Linked DNA regions of Syntrophobotulus glycolicus DSM 8271. The protein of the gene in region 1 interacts with the protein of each later gene in a pairwise test. Links are inferred from orthologs where the notes say so. Each region holds a gene or a part of one and is shown on either strand. Other genes may lie near its edges. The genes, in order: SGLY_RS11230 and def.

Region 1 (3,133 bases):
AGTTTTTCAGGATACTTACCGCTTTATTGGCAACCTCATCCCTAACCGTGTAGAGAATACTTTCCGACTGTACACTGATAAAATCAACATTGATATCTGCAAGGGCCATCCCCTTAAAAATCTTTTTAGCTGTCTGGGTTTTATTTTCCTGATCTGCAATATTGACTCTGATCTGGGTCAGATTGGGGGTATGAGCGATCCCTGTAATGATACGGTCCCCGATCGCATCCGCCCCGGCAACGACATCCGGCTGAATATTGGTAACCAAAGTTCCCGGAGCATCGGTAAATGTACATTTTATTCGCATGGGTATGTTTTTTTGCATGGCTATTTCTACTGCCCGCGGGTGGATCACTTTAGCTCCCTGATGGGCCAAATGGCAAATATCATTATACGTCACAACATCCAGTATTTTGGCATCTTCGACTATTCTCGGGTCAGCGGTCATGATTCCTTCTACATCTGTATAAATATCTATGGCTTCGGCATTTAAAGCCACTCCGATCGCCGCTGCTGAAGTATCGCTGCCCCCCCGGCCCAGAGTTGTAACCTGTCCGTCTTCAGTCATACCCTGAAAACCGGAAACAACAACCACTTGTCCCTGATTAAGCCGCTGAAAAATCTTTTCAGGCTCTACCCTAATAATCCTGGCATTACCAAAATGATCATTGGTAATGATCCCGGCTTGCCCCCCTGTCATTAATACGGCATCAATGCCCGCACTTTGGAGAGTGCTTGCCAACACGGTGCCGGAAATAATCTCTCCACAGCTCATAAGCATGTCCATTTCCCGCTTGGGCATTTCGGAATAGATGTTTGAAGCCAGTTTGATTAAGGTATCTGTTGCATAAGGATCCCCGGCTCTCCCAATAGCTGATACGACTACAACGGGCATAAACCCCTGACTGATTGCCTCCGAGACTTTGGCCGCAACCTGAGCCCTTCTCTCAGGAGATGCAACCGAAGTCCCCCCAAACTTTTGAACCAGAATCCGAACACTCACAGAATCTCCTCCTAATCGTTTATCCTAACAATTCGGCAATTTGTACCGCGTTTGTTGCCGCGCCTTTTCTAATCTGATCGCCGGCAACCCATATATTGATCCCGTTTTCAATTGATTGGTCTTCCCTGATCCGGCCGACAAATACTTCGTCCCTGTCCGCCGTTTCCAAGGGCATTGGATAAGTATCTTTCGACGGTTCATCCAGAAGAATCACTCCGGGGGCCTTGGCAAGCGCCTCCTTGACCTCAGCTATCGTCAGCTTCTTTGCTGTTTCAATATTAATTGACTCACTGTGGGACCTAAATACGGGGACTCTGACACAGGTTGCCGTAACCTTGATCTCGTCAGAATGGAAGATCTTTTGGGTTTCCTTGACCATTTTCCATTCTTCCTTAGTATAATCGTCATCCTGAAAAATGTCGATCCTCGGAATAAGATTGAAGGCAATCTGATAAGGAAAAACCTCCGGCTGATAAGGTGACTCTCCCTTGCTCCAGGCCTTCACCTCAGCCTCCAGCTCCGCTATTCCTTCCTTGCCTGCACCGGAAACTGCCTGATAGGTGGAAACAACGATACGCTTAATCCCGGCCAGATCATTAATCGGTTTTAAAGCCACAACCATAATAATGGTTGAACAATTGGGATTGGCAATAATTCCATTATGCCATTTTACATCTTCAGGGTTAACTTCCGGTACAATCAAGGGGACTTCAGGGTCCATTCTGTAAGCACTGCTGTTATCAATAACCACCGCTCCGTTTTTTACTGCTGAGGGAGCAAATTCTGTACTTGCGGACCCTCCGGCAAAAAGGGCAATATCAATTCCTTTAAAACTATCGTGAGTTGTCTCCCGGACTTCATATTCTTTTCCCTGCCAGGTCATTTTTGTTCCGCTTGATCTCTTGGTCGCCAATAGACGAAGTTCCTCAACAGGAAATTTGCGTTCGGCAAGAATTTTCAGAAATTCCTGGCCTACCGCCCCCGTAGCTCCAACAATTGCAATATTCGGCATGATTTATCCTCCTGCATTATTGATTTATGGGGAATATGGTGCTCCACGTTTAAGGAACACCATATTCCGTTATTCAATATTGTATTTTTATCCGATTAAAATGTTATTCCTTCTTATATTCAACTAGGACAGGCTGAATTTGCTTGCCTTGCTTAGCCAATAGAATTGTATCCGGAATCATTTCCATGTGAGCAACCAGAGAATTGGCTTTATTTTGATAATCATCTTGTCCAAAAGGGACAAAATAAATATTTTTGGCCGTCAATAGTAAACCAATGTTTTTGGCATTTATCCCCAGGGCATCATTTGTTGAAATCGCCAACACCAAAGGTTTATGATTTCTCAGGTGGGCTTTTGCCGCCATAAGAACAGGGGAATCGGTGATTCCGGAGCTTAATTTGGCAATAGTATTCCCTGTACAAGGAGAAATGATCATACAATCAAATAATTCCCGGGGGCCGATAGGCTCTACCTCTTGGATCGTCCTTAAGGGTATCTTTCCCGTCACTGTTTCGAGCTTCTGTTTCCATTCCTCCGCTTTGCCAAACCTTGTATCCATCTGATCAACGGCATTGGACAATATCGGAGTGATATCGGCTCCTTCTCTGACAAGGTCTTCAATCACTTTGATTGCCTTAGCCAATGTACAATGCGAACCCGTTAACGCGTAAGCAAGACTGATTCCCTTAAACCGCATTCCCCTCACCTCCTTCAGAACACTTGGCTGAAGAAGCTGCGCGATTATTCTTGCTTACGTATTCAAGGATGATTTTTGGATACACCTGGGCTAGAATCAATCCTGCTGTTTTTGGTGCGACAACACCTGGAAGCCCGGGAGCGAGAAAGGCCTTAATGCCCAGCATCTGAGCATATTCGAAATCGGTTCCCCCCGGTATTGACGCCAGATCAATGATGACAGCATCCCTGGACATTTTTTCTTGAATTGTCCTATTTAGGATTAACTCCGGTACCGTGTTAAAAATAATCTCCGCCTCGACGATTTCCTGTTCCAGTTCCTGAAAACTAAGAGGCCTTACTCCCATCTCAACGGCCCTGGCTAAATCGGCCGTTCTTCTGACCACTGCCGTTACTCTTGCTCCCATTCCTTTCAACAAATG
Region 2 (3,239 bases), 110 kb from region 1 along the record:
CTCTGCTTGTTTGAGGATAAACTGAGCGTGGTGCATTCAGGGCTCAAACCGGCTGAGAAAGAAAAAATCTGGTCGGATATTCTGGCGGGCAGGAAAAGAGTTGTGATTGGAGCGCGGTCGGCTGTTTTTGCTCCCCTGCCAAACCTGCGCTTAATCATTTTGGATGAAGAACATGATTCAGCATATAAACAAGATGAAAACCCAAAATATCATACTCGGGATGTGGCCCGGTACAGGATAGAACAAAGCGGCGGACTGGTGCTTTTGGGGAGCGCCACACCTTCCCTGGAAGCTTATGCCGCTGCTCATAGAGGGAAAATTGAGTTGCTTGCGTTGAGGGGAAGGTATAATCAGATGGAAATGCCCTTAGTGCGGACAGTGGATATGAAAGAGGAATTGGCGCAGGGAAATACAAGTATTTTTTCCAATTTGCTCATCCGGAAACTCCGGGAAAGAGTGGATAAAAAAGAACAAAGCATCCTCTTTTTGAACAGAAGAGGTTACGCAACGTTTGTATTTTGCCGGGAGTGCGGCAATGTGGCCCGCTGTCCGAACTGTGATGTTTCTCTTACTTATCACAGCCAAACAGGGGAACTGTGTTGTCATTATTGCAATTACCGGACAGAGGTTTACAGCAAATGTCCGGAATGCGGAAGCAAATTTATCCGATTTTTTGGCCAGGGCACTCAGAAAGTCGAAGAGGAAGCAGCGGTATTTCTGCCCGGAGTCCCGATTTTCAGGCTGGATGCCGATGCGACAGCGGCACCGCAAAAACATCGTGAGATCATCGAAGAATTTCGCAGGACTAAACCTGCGGTATTGGTAGGGACTCAGATGCTGGCCAAGGGATTGGATTTCCCCGATGTTACTCTTGTCGGGGTGATTGCGGCTGACCAAATACTCAATATGCCTGATTTCCGTTCCAGAGAAAGGGCCTTTCAGCTCCTGACTCAGGTTGCCGGCAGGGCAGGACGCAGAGAGAAACCAGGGGAGGTCGTGATCCAGACGTATTCTCCTGACGACCGTTCTATTCTCCATGCAGCCAGGCATGATTATCCCTCTTTTTTCTGGGAAGAGATTGCCTTCCGAAAAGAAAGGGCCTACCCTCCTTTTGCCCATATTTTGCGTATCCTGCTTTATCATGAGAAAGAAGACAAAGTTGCCCGGGCGGCCGGTGAACTTGCGGTATGCCTGAAAAATGAACAGGAAATGCTGAAAGCAGAGAGCTATCAGATCCTCGGTCCTGCTCCTTCAGTTTTGACAAAACTGAAAAATGAGTATCGTTGGCAGGTATCCATCAAAGGAAAAGATCCCGAGATTCTCAGAGAGATGGCCTATAAAGGGGTAAAAAAGTTTTTTGAGGCAGGTTTGAGCAGCGGGATCAAGATCAGTATAGATGTAAATCCGGTATCACCCTGATGGGGCAGGAACAGAGACAGTCTTGAATTGCTTAAGCACTCTATTCAAGGTATAATGAATAAACACAGACAACAGAAAGGAGTCATCTTTAATATGGCCGTCTATCAAATCGTGAAGATGGGTGAAGATATTCTTAGGGAGAAAGCTCAGGAAGTAAAAAAAATTACGCCGAATATCTTGAAACTGCTGGAAAACCTTACTGATACCCTTTACGCATCTCAAGGAGTAGGTTTGGCTGCGCCTCAGATTGGAATATCCAAACGGGTAGCAGTAGTGGATATCGGGGACGGTCTTTTTGAGCTGATCAATCCTGTGATTATTGAGAGATACGGTGAAGAAATAGATAAAGAGGGATGCCTCAGTATCCCGGGGATACAAGGGGAGGTAAAACGGTCGGCCAAGGTTGTTGTCCAATGCCAGGACAGAGAAGGGAATCTTGTTCAATATGCCGGAGAAGGTTTTTTGGCCCGGGCATTTCAACATGAAATCGATCACCTGGATGGGGTGCTTTTCGTCGATCTGGCCCCTGAAGTATATAAGGTTTAATTTTTCAAAAGGGATATATATTGCTCAATGTGATTCAGGCCTGGCCTGAGAAGTATGATTTGGATAACAGGAAGTGAAGGGATAGATGCGCATAGTTTTTATGGGTACTCCTGATTTTGCAGTGCCTACACTTGAAATTTTGCACCGGACCGGTTATGAAATAACGGGGGTTTTTACTCAGCCCGATAAACCGGCGGGCAGAGGAAATAAACTGAAAGCCGGGCCGGTGAAAGAAGCGGCAATGAAGCTGGGGCTGTCTGTATTTCAGCCTGTGCGGATTAAAGCACCGGAAGCTGTGGCTCTTTTGCGCGAGCTCCGCCCTGATTGTATTGTTGTCGTTGCCTTCGGGCAGATACTTTCGGCGGAGATTCTTCATATTCCGCCTTTCGGCTGTATTAATGTCCATGCTTCCCTTCTGCCCCAATACAGAGGAGCTGCTCCTATCCACCGGGCAGTATTGAACGGGGATAAGATGACCGGCATAACCACCATGTTTATGGATGAAGGCCTCGATACCGGTGATATTCTCTTACAGGCTGAGATTCCTATTGAGCAGAATGATTCGGTAGGTGTTGTCCATGATCAGTTAGCCCAGACAGGAGCTCAGTTACTGTTGGATACATTAAAGAAGATCAAGGAGAAAACCCTGCGGAGGACCCCGCAGTCTCAGGACTTTACATATGCCCCGATGCTGACAAAGGAAGACGAATATCTTGATTGGAAAGGCGAAGCCACTCAAATCCATAATCAGATCCGGGGGCTCAATCCCTGGCCCGGAGCCTGCACTTCTTTCCGCGGGGAAAAAGTCAAGATCTGGTCAAGCGAAATCGTGGGGGAATGGAGGCCGGAGCTGGCAGAGCAAACGGCGAAAGAAGAAGCACTGAAAGAAAACCGGGCAGAGGCAACCATTCCCGGTACGATCCTGGCCATGACCGCGAAGGGGTTTATTTGCAGCACAGGCAGAGGGTATATTGAGATTTTAGAGATACAGCCTGCCGGAAAAACCAGAATGAAAGCCCGGGACTTTATTAATGGCAGGAGGATCAGTCCAGGTGAATTCTTTGGGGAGTGATAGACCGTTGAGTAACGATCACAACGCACGGCGGACAGCTGTGCGTATTCTTACAAGGGCCGAAAAAGAAAAGGCTTATGTGAATCTCCTTCTGCAAAGACAGCTTCGAGAGCTGGGTGATTCCCGCGACCGGCAGCTGGCAGCCGCCCTGGTAAACGGTACGCTGAAAAACAGGCTTACTCTGGATTATGCTATCCGCAGG

The links.
Region 2: the proteins of SGLY_RS11230 (region 1) and def interact in binary tests that used the Escherichia coli proteins (3 or more experiments, as listed by UniProt). The link is inferred for Syntrophobotulus glycolicus DSM 8271 from one-to-one orthologs.

Annotation. Positions count from the first base shown.
Region 1 is NC_015172.1:2,274,333-2,277,465, forward strand. The notes cover bases 20-2,824. They hold SGLY_RS11230 (aspartate-semialdehyde dehydrogenase), read right to left. Parts: upstream 2,016-2,824; coding sequence 1,023-2,015; downstream 20-1,022. Other genes in these bases: dapG (aspartate kinase), read right to left, coding at 20-1,003; SGLY_RS11235 (dipicolinate synthase subunit B), read right to left, coding at 2,119-2,712; dpsA (dipicolinate synthase subunit DpsA), read right to left, coding at 2,702-2,824. Outside these bases: more of dapG, read right to left, coding at 1-19; more of dpsA, read right to left, coding at 2,825-3,133.
Region 2 is NC_015172.1:2,380,219-2,383,457, reverse strand. What follows is about bases 328-3,238. They hold def (peptide deformylase), read left to right. Parts: upstream 328-1,512; coding sequence 1,513-1,965; downstream 1,966-3,238. Other genes in these bases: rsmB (16S rRNA (cytosine(967)-C(5))-methyltransferase RsmB), read left to right, coding at 2,997-3,238; fmt (methionyl-tRNA formyltransferase), read left to right, coding at 2,051-3,037; priA (replication restart helicase PriA), read left to right, coding at 328-1,419. Outside these bases: more of priA, read left to right, coding at 1-327; more of rsmB, read left to right, coding at 3,239-3,239. UniProt on the Escherichia coli protein: Removes the formyl group from the N-terminal Met of newly synthesized proteins. Requires at least a dipeptide for an efficient rate of reaction. N-terminal L-methionine is a prerequisite for activity but the enzyme has broad specificity at other positions.